Regions from separate parts of the Shewanella sp. M-Br genome, predicted to be linked through region 1. Evidence: riboswitches for the same ligand, from Rfam matches in the RefSeq annotation. Region 1 holds a riboswitch; the other holds the start of a gene.

Region 1 (7,608 bases):
AACACTGACGGCACTAAAAATATCTGTCATTTACTGACAGATATCAGCGCAGTGAATGCTAACTATGTTTATTCTGCCCGCGTGACATTCAGTACCGCTGGTTGGATGGAATATGATGGCAATCAACGTTACCAAAGTAATGGTAGCCTAAGAGCGACAGGTTATGATGGTTCTATGGGCATATCCTTTACGGCTTACTCAGATGTCGTTAACCCTGTCACCACTCAAAAGGTCTCTGGCTTCGAACGTCGTGAGATAGCGAGTACTAACAGCTGTACTACTTGTCACAACGATGCCACTGCGTTCCACAAAAATGGTGCCTTCGATGAAGGTGGTAATGCTTGTATCGCCTGTCATGACAACGGCATGGCACGTACATCAGCAGCCTTAGGCGCTGGTTTTGGTCCTATGGTACACAGCTGGCACTGGGGTAATGGCGCTAAAGTCGGTGAAGTTAAAGCTGATGGAACTCAAGCGCAAACCGCAAACGGTGCAGGCGCAATTGAAGCCTCTACTAGCTGTGTTGCCTGTCACGAAAAAGCGATTGATTTAGGCAAAGTGCCCAATCAATACATTCTTGAGCCAGGTAACAAAATGACCAGTCCTGTCACCGCTAACTGTTATGCCTGCCACACTAGCGATTCTGCTAAGGCGCATATGGCAAGCAACGGTGGTGAAATCAGCGTACCAAGTGTGGCTGATTGGTTTAAACAACCGACCTCTGAATCTTGTGCAGTATGTCATGACACTGGTAGAAGTTCTGGTATTGATAAATACCACAAGTTTACTCGCTAATTAATCATCTCATCATCGCGTGATTAAGAAGTAAGTAAAAAGCGGTACCTATTTTCCCTGCAAGGAAATAGCCAAAGGAGTCTCGCTAATGCGAGGCTCCTTTTTTACTTATACATTACCCGATAACAAGCCATTTTCAGTCCTATTTAAGTTACTAACGTTACAGTCCTAAAAAAACAACAATTCAAAGGAAGTCACTCAATTATGCGTAAAAGTTTTATTGCCATCGCCATCGGCGCCACTCTCACCGCCGGATTCATGGCAGGTTGCAGCAGCACAGAAACTAAAGCACCTAACGTTATCTCGGTACAAACCCAAAACCCGCTGTTCCAAGCCAGTAACCTGCAATATCAAGCCCCTGATTTTAGCCTCATCAAGAATGAGCACTTCGCGCCAGCCCTAGAGCAAGGCATGGCTGAGCAGTATCAAGAAATTCTCGCAATAGCCAATAATCCGGCAGCAGCAACCTTCGATAATACGATTGTCGCTATGGAGAAAAGCGGCGCCCTACTCAACCGTGCATCAAGCGTGTTTTATAATTTAGCAGGGTCGAATAGCAATCCAGAACTGCGTAAAATCCAAGGCGAAATGGCGCCCAAAATGGCGGCCCACTCAGATAATATCAACTTAAACCCAGCGCTATTTGCCCGTATCGAAGCCATCTATAACGACCGCACTAACTTAGGGTTAACTCCAGAAGCCGTACGTTTGGTTAAGGTATATCACCAACGCTTTATCATGGCTGGCGCTAAACTTACCGATGAACAAAAAGTTAAAATCCGCGCGTTAAATGAAGAACAATCAACACTAACGAATGAGTTCTCTCAGCGTTTATTACGCTTAACCAAAGAAATCGCCGTTGTGGTGGATTCAAAAAGTGAACTTGCTGGATTAACCGACGGTGAAATAGCTTCAGCCGCGAACGATGCCAAAGCGGCAGGTCACGATGGAAAGTATCTGATTAACATCACCAACACCACTCGCCAACCTGTGTTGGCATCACTGGAAAACCGTGAGCTACGCCAGCGTATTTGGGAAGCCTCAGCGAACCGTGGCTTAACTGGTGAAAACGAAACTGCGTCACTCGTATCTCGTTTAGCGAAACTCAGAGCCGAGCGCGCAACACTATTAGGCTATGAAAACTGGGCAAGTTATCGATTAGCACCGCAAATGGCCAAAACACCCGAAGCGGTTTACAGCATGTTTGGCTCAATGGTGCCTGCGGTAGTTGCTAACACAGAGAAAGAAGCGGCCGACATTCAAGCCATGATCACTAAAACCGGTGGGAAATTTGAACTGGCACCGTGGGACTGGGAGTTTTACGCAGAAAAAGTCCGCCAAGAAAAATACGCCCTCGATGCAAATAGCATTCGCCCATACTTCGAGTTTAACCGCGTTCTCGAAGACGGCGTATTCTACACACTCAAAGAACTCTATGGCGTCACCTTAAAACCACGCCCAGATTTACCGGTTTACCATCCCGATGTGAAAGCCTACGAAATGTTTGATGCCGATGGCTCAAGCATGGCCATTTTCTACGCCGACTATTTTGCCCGTGAAGGTAAACGTGGTGGCGCTTGGATGAGTTCGTTCGTCGGTCAATCCTTCCTCGAAGGCACTAAACCTGTGGTCGTCAACGTGATGAACATAAAGAAAGCGCCCGAAGGTCAACCCACCTTCGTCAGCTATAACGAAGTCACTACTATGTTCCATGAAATGGGTCACGGCACCCACGGCATGTTCTCTAAAGTGACTTATCCAAGTCTGGCGGGCACCTCGGTTTCACGCGACTTTGTCGAATTCCCATCGACGTTTGAAGAAGATTGGGCCGCCCATCCAAAAGTGTTAGCGAACTACGCGAAACACTACGAAACGGGCAAACCCATTCCCGATGAACTGCTGCAAAAACTGCTGAAATCTGGCAGCTTCAACCAAGGCTTTGACACTCTGGAATACATGGCCGCCGCATTAGTAGACATGGAATGGCATTCATTAAGCCCAGATACGCCGTTGCAAGATGTACCAACCTTTGAAGCCAATGCCTTGAAAAAGCACGGCTTAAACATTAGTGCCGTACCTCCGCGTTATAAGTCGACCTATTTTGCCCACGCCTTCCCCGGCGGTTACTCGGCAAGTTATTACGCTTATATGTGGAGTGAGATTTTAGCGGCGGATGCGTTTGCCTATGTACAAACCCAAGGCGGGCTCAATCGTGAAATCGGCATGAAGTACCGCAAAACGATCCGTGAAGTGGGTAATAGCATAGCGCCAATGGACGCCTACAAAAACTTCCGCGGACAAGAACCAACCACAGAAGGCTTACTTAAACGCCGCGGTCTAGATCAAGCACGCTAAGCTAAGAGTTGATAGCCTTAATGCGATAGGCTAGAGATAAAGACAAACTCAGCCTTAACCAAAAAATCAGCCAGCATAATGCTGGCTGATTTATTTTGACTTATTTGTCGTGAACGTTTGCAGTGAAAGGTTTCAATTAACGTCTAGCTAATTGCGCCTTTCGATTTGATTTTAAGTACGATAATACTGATCACAAATGCCACACTACAAGCCACTAAACCCGCGACAACAGACTCGGTAAATCCAAGTGCCACATAACCCACTAAGCTAATAAACGCCGCAATGAGTGCATAAGGTAGTTGAGTCACCACATGGTCGATGTGGTGGCAACTAGCACCCGTAGACGACAAGATAGTCGTGTCGGAAATTGGCGAGCAGTGATCGCCAAATACAGCCCCCGCCAGCACAGAGGCAAGCATAGGCAACATCATGCCAGTGTGGCTTCCCATCGCCATATCAGCAGCAATCGGCAACATGATCCCGAACGTACCCCAGCTAGTACCAGTTGAGAACGCGGTAATACCTGCTAGCACAAACATTAAGGCGGGTAAAAACGCGAACGGAATATTTCCTGTTGCTAAACTCGCCATAAACTTACCGGTTTCGAGTTGACCAATCACACCTGCGATTGTCCAAGCAAATAACAGGATGTAAATCGCCGGCAGCATAGAGCGAGCGCCCTGCACTATACCTTTGACTATCATCAATTTCTCAACGCCTTGCACTAAATTCAATATCAGCGAAACCGCTAGACCAATTAATGCACCAAAGAAAAGTGATGAACTGACATCGGTTTTCTCAAAAGCAGAAATAATATTAAATTCAATCCCTTCCGCCGCGAGTACTTGAGCGCCACTGTTAATCATGAAATAGAGGGTTGCAAATACCAACACGGTAATCGGCAGGAACAAACCTAAAATCTTACCGGTTTCGGCTTCAGGTAAATCCGCGTTCGCCCCAGGCGGTAATCCTTTAGACTCATCGTATAAATTACCACGTTGGGCATTGAGCTCATGCTCACGCATTGGCCCAACATCTAGTCCCATAAAGACAACAAAAAGTAATAATAACAAGGAGAAGATTGCGTAAAAGTTCATCGGGATCATTTGAATAAAAATACTCAAATGACCCGTATCAGCAAAACCATGGGCAGTTAATATCCCGCCAATGAGTGCGATAATATAAGCGCCCCAGCTCGAAACTGGAGATATAACGCACACAGGCGCCGCAGTAGAATCTAATAAATAAGCTAACTTAGCGCGGGAAACATAATAACGATCGGTAACAGGTCGAGCGACCGAACCAACAACTAAACTATTGAAATAATCATCAATAAAAACTACGCAACCTAAAAACATAGTCAATAGTTTAGCGTCACGTTTATTACGTATATGTAAACGAGCCCAATCGGCAAAAGCCCGCGCGCTGCCACTTACGGTAATTAACGCTGTGATCATTCCCAGTACAATTAAGAAACCGAGAATATATAAGTTCCACGAATTTAGACCTTTATCAGTCCAAAAAAGCCCTTTAACGCCATTAAATACAAACTCACCCGTTGCTAAAGGTGAAAATTGATTGAGCAATAAAGCACCAATTAAAATACCTAACCCCAAAGAAAGCAGTACACGGCGAGTCAAGATCGCCAACACGATAGCCACCGCAGGCGGCAACAAGGAAAGTGCCGAATCGGCATAATTCATAACAGTCATTGATTATTATCTTCGTTAAATACGAATGGAGGGCGACTGAACTGGTGGGAAAAGGCAATAGATACCCAAGGTCACCTGTCCTATCAGTAGCGCTCCATAGTAACTATTCCCAATATCCATATCGGAAAATACTATGGCAGTGCTGCACCTATTAGGTACAACCCCAGCAGTCGATCGTGATAAATCGAACCACTTCGGCACCAAATCCTTTCGCAATCGATCAACGGAATCACCCTACTGATCACTACTAATATTTGGCGCGCCTCTACTTCTAAGAACGCCCTTGCACGGGCGTGAGGCACATAAAAACATAAGCGGCTTAGCAGATGCTACCGCAAAGCCACTTAATGTGACCTAGATCACGGATAAAATCAACTGAGACTTGTAATCAGCTCAGGAACCGCCTCAAACAGATCTGCAACGAGTCCATAATCGGCAACTTGAAAAATCGGCGCTTCAGGATCTTTGTTGATTGCAACGATGACTTTAGCGTCTTTCATGCCGGCTAAATGTTGAATCGCGCCAGAAATACCGACGGCAATATACAAGTTTGGCGCAACGATTTTACCAGTTTGACCCACTTGTAAATCGTTAGGCACAAAACCTGCGTCAACGGCTGCGCGTGATGCGCCAACGGCTGCGCCGAGCTTATCAGCAAGTTGCTCCAACATGCCGAAGTTTTCACCACTGCCCATGCCTCGGCCGCCAGATACAATAATGCCAGCATTGCCTAACTCTGGACGGGCAGAAACTGTCAGCGATTGGGAAACAAACTGAGTTCTCGCTTCAAACACTTTATCGAGTGTCGTCACAGCTGCACTGTTACCTTCTGGCGCAGCGTCAAATGCACTAGCGCGCACTGTCATCACTTTAATGGCATCATGGCTTTGCACTGTCGCTAAGGCATTACCCGCATACACAGGGCGCACAAAGGTGTCCGCATTGACGACGGTAATAACTTCTGAGATTTGCGCGACATCTAATAAAGCAGCCACGCGCGGAAGCGTATCCTTACCTAAACTTGAAGCCGAGGCCAGAATGTGACCATAGTTTGGCGCTAAGTCCACCAGCAATTTGGCAAAATTTTCCGCTAAATGCGCTTCATACACGCTGGCATCGGCAACGAGTACTTGGCTAACGCCTTGTAGTGCCTGTGCTGCTTGGACAACCGCGCCACATTGGTGACCCGCAACTAAGACATGTACTTCATCGCCTATGGCACGGGCAGCGGTAACAATTTTTGCCGTATCGAGTTTCAGTGCTGCATTATCATGTTCAGCTAATACTAAAATGGCCATTTAGATCACCTTCGCTTCATTTTTTAACTTTTCAACTAGCTCAGCTACCGACGCTACCATGATGCCCGCTTTACGTTCAGCTGGCGGAGTGACCTTCACAATCGTTTGGTGACTCTTTAACGTCACGCCTAAGTCTGCCACAGTAAATACTTCTAATGGCTTACGCTTGGCTTTCATTATGTTAGGCAGTGAAGCGTAACGGGGTTCGTTCAAACGTAAATCGGCGGTCACAACAGCAGGTAAAGGCAGTTTAAGAGTTTGCATGCCGCCGTCAATTTCACGGGTGACTTGTAATGTATTCGCTTCTAATTTGATTTCTGAAGCAAAGGTCGCCTGTGGCATATCCATTAACGCGGCAAACATTTGGCCAGTTTGGTTATTATCACCATCGATGGATTGCTTACCAAAAATCACCAGCTCTGCTTGTTCTTTGTCTTGTACCGCTTTGAGCAATTTGGCGATAGACACTGGCACGAGCTCTTCTTCAGTATCGATATGAATTGCACGATCTGCGCCTAATGCAAGCGCGGTACGCAGTTGTTCTTGCACGGCTTTATTACCAATACTGACAACAACCACTTCAGTAGCGCTACCCGCTTCTTTTAAACGAACCGCTTCTTCTACTGCGATTTCACAAAAAGGGTTCAACGCCATTTTTAGGTTTGCAGTGTCAACACTTGTATTGTCAGCTTTGACCCTGACCTTCACATTGGCATCAACAACGCGCTTAACGGGCACCAATACTTTCATAGGGTTTCCTTCCTACACTTTCATGTACATGGACAAAACATTGGTTAATACCAATGCAGGATAGAACAACTTTACGTCCTGTTAACGTTAACGTCAACCAAAGTCAAACGCCTGTTTGTATTTTTTAATCCGCTGCAACGGCCACTTTTTTGGACACTTATTTGAGGGAATAAGAAAAGTTCAAAAAATAAATAATATTTAATTTCCTTAAAACGCATAATTTTATTTGATTCGAGCTATATTAGTTTCTATCATTTAGGTGTTGTTCACCATTATCCTGTATTAAAAATAGAGTGGGACGAAAATAGATATGAGCGAATTTTTAGAGATATTAACTCACGGCCGTCGTTTTAAAGCTGCAGTAAAAGAACTTAGCGTTGAAGAGTTACGTGATTTAGCCGACAAATTAGATAAAATTTTAGTAGAACGCGAGTCTATGGCTGAGGAAGAAGAACAAGCCATGGCAGCTCGTAATGCTAAGATTGAAGAAATCCGTCAACAAATGGAAGCCGTTGGTTTATCAATTGATGACTTAGGTGGCGTAGCTGTTAAAGCTGCTGCGAAGAAACGCGCTCCTCGTCCAGCCAAATACCAAATTGAAGTTGACGGTGAAATGGTTCAATGGACTGGCCAAGGCCGTATGCCTACCGTATTTAAGAACGAGATCAACAAAGGTCGTTCTATGGAAGATTTCTTAA
Region 2 (7,608 bases), on a different contig from region 1:
GGACAAAGACGAATATAAAGATAACCTTAGACTATAAACTTGCGCCACAATGGCTAGAGGCAAAGCAGCACATCCACATACTGCAGATCACGCGAGAAGCGACGTTAAATGCCATCAAACACGCCGAGGCCAGCCTCATTAACATCCATTGCTATAAGGATGACGAGGGTATGGTCAATATTGATGTTTGTGATAACGGCATAGGTATTGGACATTTAAAAGAACGAGATCAACATTTTGGCATAAGTATAATGCATGAACGAGCCAGTAAGCTTTCAGGTAAAGTCGTGTTCAGCGACAATGATTTAAAGAGATTTAAACCTGCTATGGCAACCACGACTGAGCAAGGATCCAATGCACAAGACGACGCACTCAAACCTAACAGCCCACTAAACCTTGTGCAGCACAGCAAAGGGTCAAGTGGCACTAGAGTGACGCTTATTTTCCCATCTCAACAGGAGCCTTCAAATGGGTAAACCTTATTCAGTACTGGTGGTCGATGACCATCCCCTCTTGCGCAAAGGCATCTGCCAGCTCATCGCTTCAGATCCTGACTTCAGCCTATTTGGCGAAGCCGGTAGTGGTTTAGACGCATTAACCGCAGTGGTCACCGATGAACCCGACATCATATTGCTCGATCTGAATATGAAAGGCATGACAGGCCTAGATACCCTCAACGCCATGCGCCAAGAAGGTGTTACCTCACGCATAGTAATTCTCACCGTTTCCGATGCAAAACAGGATGTTATCCGTTTACTTCGTGCTGGAGCCGACGGCTATTTGCTCAAAGATACTGAGCCAGATTTGCTGCTCGAAAAACTCAAAAATGCCATGCTTGGCCACAGGGTGATCAGCGATGAAGTCGAGGAATATCTTTACGAACTTAAAGATGCGACCGATGAACAAGAATGGATTTCAAGCTTAACCCCAAGGGAGCTGCAAATTCTAAAGCAACTGGCGGAAGGCTTAAGTAATCGCATGATTTCAGAGCATTTACACATTAGTGAAGGCACAGTTAAAGTACACGTGAAAAACCTACTGCGTAAAGCCAATGCGAAATCAAGAACCGAAATGGCGGTGCGCTACCTGAATCATTAAAGATACGAAAGTGAGCTTGGTATCGCGAAAAAAATAAAGGCAATCCCATGATTGCCTTTATGTTTTTATCAAATAGAGATTAAATAAATGATTACAAACCTTTCTCAATAAATTGCTGCCAACTCAATAGCGCCTGCTCAAAATCCTCTAGGCCACAATAAGCTTCTGACTCAGCATCATAGAGTGACATAGCCTCTTCCAATTCATATTCTTGCTCAAAGCCTAAGGTATTGGCAAAGACTCGGGCCTGTTCACGCTCTAACTCTAAGGTAAAATCATTACCAACAAGACGCCATGAACCTCGTTTATCGGCTTGAATTTCTTTTATCACGCTCAACACTTGCTGAATTTTAGCTAACTCAGTCCCTAATTCTTCCGTAAACCATTGCCCAAGCACTTCATGATCCATGCTAAAGCTAGCCAAAAAAGTGCCAGTTAAACTGTTACGCCGAAATTCGTATTCCATTTTATTGTCTCTTTGATCTAAGCCTACTAATGCTAATTTTAACCTATCCTTGGCTAAGTTGCTTGCATCACTCAGCACATCAAATTTATGTCAATTTACGTTTGTCTCATGTCGTTAAGCATAAGTACTGACTTCATTTTCATGACAAAATCAGTTAGTTTGTTTGGATGATTTTGAAAGTTAAATGGAATGCGATATGCACGAAGGGTTTATCTACAGTTTAGTGCTCAGCGGCGCCCAAGCGGGTTCCACCTTGAGCCTAGAACAGATCGAAAAATGGGATCCTCAGGATGGCCTACTCTGGTTACACCTTCGCTATCGTAATAAAAAGGCACGCCACTGGATACTCAATAGCGGTCTGCCTAAGGTCGAAAGTGATGCCCTACTCGCCCAAGACACTCGTCCCCGTGCTGTGATTACAGGTGAAGGCATATTACTCGCATTACGCGGCGTTAACCTCAACCCCAATTCTGCTCCAGAAGACATGGTGGCCGTGCGTATCTATGCCGATAAACAGCAGATCATTTCCACCTGCGATCGCGAGTTACAGTCGGTCAAAGATGTCGCCGAGCTGATCCTTGAGGGCAATGGGCCTACAACTACGGGGGACTTTATCGTCGCAATCTGCGAGCGACTGACCAATCGTAAAGTCGAGTTTATTGATAAATTGGAAGAACAGCTCTCTGATTTAGAAGAACTAGTCGTCTCAGGCAATGTGAAAGATTTACGTACCGATATCGCCGAACTGCGCCGTCAAACTGTAGCCATTCGCCGCTATTTAGCCCCACAGCGCGAAGCATTCTCGAAAATAATTTCCGAGCAATTCAGCCTATTTAAAGATACTGAGCGACTCAAGCTGAGGGAAACAAACGATAAACTTATCCGCACCATTGAAGATCTTGATGCCCTGCGCGATAGGGCTAATGTGACTCAAGAAGAATTACTCAGTCAGCAATCGGAGCAACTCAACAAACGCTTATACTTCTTATCCTTAGTGTCAGCAATCTTCTTACCGTTGGGCTTTTTAACAGGCTTACTTGGGGTCAATATTGGCGGGATACCGGGCGCGGACAACACTTGGGCCTTCGCCACCTTCTGCGGCATATTAATCTCACTCGTCGCCCTGCAAATGGCGCTGTTTTATCGATTTAAGTGGTTATAGCCACCTTAAAACAACAAAGCCAATTGATTAGGATTGGCGTTGTTTTCTCTCAGTCCCTTAAGCTAATTGTTATGAGCTAATGCTTACGAGCTAATTTTTATGATTTAGGCTGGAATGTCGGCAACTCAAACACATGAGTCATGACTTTATAAAGCTCTGTTCCTTGGTGCACTGACGCCGAAGCAAAGTGCAAAATCGGCACGCAGTCCTGCGGCAAACTAACCGTTTTTAGCTCATCCGCCGTACCGTATAAATCCATTCGCAGCAAATTCACTAAGGGCTGCCCCGCAGCTAATGGCTCACCCACAGGTGCGAGGTATTCCACTAACCCAGCACTTGGCGCGTGATATTTTTTATAGTCTTTTAGATAACAACCAAAACGCGTCATTTTAGCGGGTGCAACGGTTTCAGCGATCACGCCTCGGTGGCTTAAATATGCCAAAATCCCTTGTGCATCAACCCGTGCATCCTCAAGGCAGACGCGCTCTTGGCTCGCCAATTCCAAGGTTAACGCTGACACTGCAACTCCTAAATCACGCCCTTGAGATTTTGCAAAATCACTCAATTGCCACCAAGGACAAAACGCAGCCTCATCCATGGCGCCACCAAAGGCATTGGGGATAATGAGCGTATAAGGGATCGACAAAAACTGCGCAGCAGCTAAGTCATATTCAGGGCAATACAAGTGCTTACAAGACTTAGGACCAGTGTGCAGATCGAGCACTATATCCGCGCCATGGGCCATAATCTGCAGGTTAACCGCAAGTCTATGACCCGTTGTGATGCCCCATTCATGCCGCAATTTTTGCTGACAGGCTTCAACCAAAGTACTGCGATAGGCTTGGAGCAGCTCGCTATCACTCAGCTTGGTATGTTCACCATACCAAGTCGGTAAATCGATAGCATGATTCAAATACTCACGATTCCAATTCGCGCCCGTAATAGGATCAAATCGGCCAAGGGTAAACTCACCACTTTTTTGGTTGATCCCGAGTGGATTGGCCAATGGCACTAAGGTGATTTCGCCGCGGATGTCACAGTGTTCAAGCTGCTTCATCAACTGATAAATCACCGCATTCCCTTGTACTTCAGCACCGTGGACATTGGCTTGAATATACACTTTGGGGCCAGTCGCCTTATCGTCACTCGGCTTGAAATGGTAGATAGGCAAAGTGAGTGCTTGCCCTGCGGCAAGCTCCCCGATTTGCAGAGACGATGTTGTCGGCAACATACTAAACGCCTTCGAACAGATTTTGATGCAGCGATTTAACCACTTGTGCCGCTTCCGCTTCGGCCACTAACACACACAGATTATGTGGGCTGGCACCTTGGCAAATCATCCGCACATTGTGTGGCTCTAACACTTCAAATACACGGCGACAGATACCCGGTGTCGTCGCAATACGATTACCGATAATCGCCACTAAGGCCAATCCATCTTCAACTCGCACACGACAATGCTGTGATAATTCTTGCAGCAATGCCTCACTCAACAGACCTTGTCCACTTGAATCTGAACCGGTTTTATCGAGGGTTAGAGACACATTCACTTCTGATGTGGTAATCAAATCCACACTGATCTTATGTCGCGCTAATGTCGCAAAGGTTTCCGCTAAAAAGCCCTGCGCATGCAACATTTGCAAGCTGTGAAGATTTAATAGGGTTTGATCGCGGCGCAAAGCCACAGCGCGGAATACGGGCGCATCTTCCACTTGATGACGGATCCAAGTTCCGCCCTTTTCAGGCTCTTTACTTGAACCCACAAACACTTGAATTTGCTGACGAACGGCAGGAAGAATAGTCGCTGGATGCAATACCTTGGCACCAAAGGTCGCCATCTCGGCAGCCTCATTGAAACTGATCTCGGCAATCGGAAAGGCATTGGGCGCCAAACGAGGATCCGTTGTATAAATCCCCGCGACATCGGTCCAAATCTCTACCGCTGAGGCGCGTAACGCTTCAGCTAACAGTGCAGCAGAATAATCACTACCGCCGCGACCTAACGTGGTCGTTTGACCCGATTCATCGGCACCGATAAAGCCTTGTGTCACAATCACTTGCTCCGCTAACAGTGGCTGTAGATAATCACGAGCTAAAGTCGCAATCTTTTCAACCTGAGGTTCAGCGCGGCCAAAGTGGCTGTCAGTACGTAATACTCGGCGCACATCGAAGGCACTTGAGTTGACACCTTTCTCGCGGATCACCGCCGAAAACAACGCCGAAGAACATTGCTCACCGAGGGACAACAACTCATCCATAGTCGCTTTGCTGCGTTGTGATGCGAGCGCTTCACTCAATACCGACATGCGACTCAATAATTTATCTAATGCGGCGGCCACATCGTTAGGACGACCGAGCTTATCTAAAATCGCATATTGAATTTGGGCAATTTGTTTTAATCGCTGTAATCGGCCATCGTCGTTGATCGATTCTTGGGTCAATTCCACTAACAGATTAGTCACGCCGCTCGAAGCGCTGACCACGACTAAACGACAATGAGGATTAGCTAACACTATGTCTGCACAGCGATTCATAGCGTTATAGTCGGCAACTGAGGTGCCACCAAATTTTGCGACAACGAGGGACATTAGCGCACCTCCGTGAAACACGTAGGGCAACAAATAAATGCAGATTGAATAAGATATTGAATAACTAACATGATCACACTCCGAACTGACTTCGTTCGAAGAGCCTGGTGCTCAATGATAACGCACCCCAAAAGAAGGGAAACAGCAATCGTCACCAGAAGCTCTCCACCAATTACAGGTGACAATCGTCAGGATTCAGCCTGAGCGACCGACATAAACATGCAGCAACCATATCTATGCCTCGGCGTTAATCTCCCTCATCAGTCATCGCTGGAGTTTGTGCTCCTCTGACCGACTACCTAGTTAACGCTCCTCTTCTGTTCCTTTCCTAGGAAAGGGACGAAAAAAGTAGCAATAAACCCCTAATGAAGTCAATGCTAATTTCATAACAAATGAACAATTTAAATAAAATCTTTTGAAAACAACTAAATGTTCAAATCGGGTAGCTCGTATACCAGCTGCACATAATCTCTAAATTTGCCTAAACACACTTCATCATGTCCATCCAAGGTGCAAGGCACTAAGCTCACATCCCCTTGTTCGACAACATAAATCGCATATTGATTAAATTTCTTACCCAATTGCAATGCCATCGTTCTATCGATAAACACGGCCCAACTTTTTTCCATGTGGGATAAATCCGGTGCTGCGCCCACTAAAGCACGATAAGGGCTACCGAGTAATTCAATTTCACGGAGAAGTTGGCGATCGAGTAAACGGTTTTGGCTGGGAGAGAGAAGCTTTGAAGCGGGATTATGAGTGGTAATAACAGCAAAGGAAAAATCACAGGATAATGCTTGAGTCAGCAAAAACAACGGCGCTTGGTAACATTGCCACAAATTTTGAGTCGTATTGTCCATTGGTAGTCTAGTCGAAAAATGAACCCAAGCTAGTGTAGCAGAGTGATTGTAAAATCCAAAGAGGCGTGAACTGGCTCACAGGAATAAGAAATACATTAGTTATACTAATCAATAGCTAAAGTAAATATCATGGTAAAAACCCCTGCTCACCTAAAATTTGTTAACATTTCATTTGTTAACAAATGACTAAAACGAGTACAATGTACGTACTGGTGAGTTGAAACAGATTGAGCAAGATGCTTATCGTTCAATACAGTTTGTTACATATATCGCTTTAAGTAACGTGAACTGACCGGGCATCTGTTTAAAATCTGTTCTACATTTGATTTGTCTTTTAAACATTTAAAAAAAACAATAGTTAAGGAACTTATTCTAACTATTGCTTATCGAAGTTGGTACTGATTACGTTTTCTCGTATTACACTTAAACGTGCACTTAATCTACATCCAGATATAGATGTCACCGTAAAGATTTTCCTTTTGAGCACAAAGCAGTTCAAGGAAGTATCAACGCTTTTATGAATATAAGAGCCCGAAGTAAGTTGCTCTTATTGGTTAGTATAAACTGATTAAAATTTAGGTAAATAATATGCAAAATCCGCACATTCTGATCGTTGAAGATGAAGCCGTTACCCGTAACACGCTGAGAAGTATTTTCGAGGCAGAAGGGTATGTGGTAACTGAGGCCAATGATGGCGCAGAAATGCATAAGGCTATGCAGGAAAACAAAATTAACTTGGTCGTTATGGACATTAACTTGCCAGGCAAGAATGGCCTGTTGTTAGCACGTGAACTACGTGAAATCAACAACATAGGTCTGATCTTCCTGACAGGTCGTGACAACGAAGTCGACAAAATCCTTGGACTTGAAATTGGCGCGGACGATTATATTACCAAGCCGTTCAACCCACGTGAATTGACGATTCGTGCTCGTAACCTTCTGACTCGCGTCAACAGCGCTGGTGCCGAAGTCGAAGAAAAGAGCTCAGTAGAATACTACCGCTTCAACGATTGGAGCTTAGAGATCAACAGCCGTTCATTAGTAAGCCCACAGGGTGAATCTTACAAACTGCCACGTAGCGAATTCCGCGCTATGCTGCACTTTGTTGAAAACCCAGGCAAAATTTTGACTCGTGCCGATCTACTGATGAAAATGACTGGCCGTGAACTTAAGCCACACGATCGTACTGTAGACGTGACTATCCGTCGTATCCGTAAGCATTTCGAAAGCTTGCCAGATACGCCAGAAATCATCGCGACTATTCACGGTGAAGGCTATCGTTTTTGCGGTAACTTAGAAGGCTAATCGCCCGCTAAGCGACACCCGTATTAATTGGTTTGATAAGAATCGATTCAAAAAAACCAGATCCTAGGATCTGGTTTTTTTATGCCTGCTATTTGGCGTTTTTCAACTGCCTATCGAGGAAATCTGCCA

What was found. A riboswitch is a leader RNA that binds a small molecule or an ion and turns the genes downstream of it on or off. The one in region 1 is predicted to bind lysine.
Region 2: linked by a shared signal. The riboswitch ahead of lysC (lysine-sensitive aspartokinase 3) and the one ahead of AAA952_RS17820 (Na+/H+ antiporter NhaC family protein) in region 1 are both predicted to bind lysine.

The regions. Positions count from the first base shown of each region.
Region 1 covers NZ_BJBV01000023.1:47,436-55,043, reverse strand. Annotated here, with positions in the region: gene AAA952_RS17830 (multiheme c-type cytochrome) at 1-795, shown strand, start outside; gene AAA952_RS17825 (M3 family metallopeptidase) at 1,000-3,150, shown strand; gene AAA952_RS17820 (Na+/H+ antiporter NhaC family protein) at 3,294-4,862, opposite strand; lysine riboswitch at 4,942-5,138, opposite strand; gene AAA952_RS17815 (electron transfer flavoprotein subunit alpha/FixB family protein) at 5,234-6,160, opposite strand; gene AAA952_RS17810 (electron transfer flavoprotein subunit beta/FixA family protein) at 6,161-6,910, opposite strand; gene AAA952_RS17805 (H-NS histone family protein) at 7,221-7,608, shown strand, end outside.
Region 2 covers NZ_BJBV01000039.1:16,181-23,788, forward strand. Annotated here, with positions in the region: gene narQ (nitrate/nitrite two-component system sensor histidine kinase NarQ) at 1-476, shown strand, start outside; gene AAA952_RS21790 (response regulator) at 469-1,098, shown strand; gene AAA952_RS21795 (YacL family protein) at 1,190-1,564, opposite strand; gene AAA952_RS21800 (zinc transporter ZntB) at 1,761-2,726, shown strand; gene AAA952_RS21805 (succinylglutamate desuccinylase/aspartoacylase family protein) at 2,824-3,957, opposite strand; gene lysC (lysine-sensitive aspartokinase 3) at 3,959-5,314, opposite strand; lysine riboswitch at 5,465-5,639, opposite strand; gene AAA952_RS21815 (DUF3293 domain-containing protein) at 5,740-6,174, opposite strand; gene arcA (two-component system response regulator ArcA) at 6,763-7,479, shown strand; gene AAA952_RS21825 (S9 family peptidase) at 7,568-7,608, opposite strand, start outside.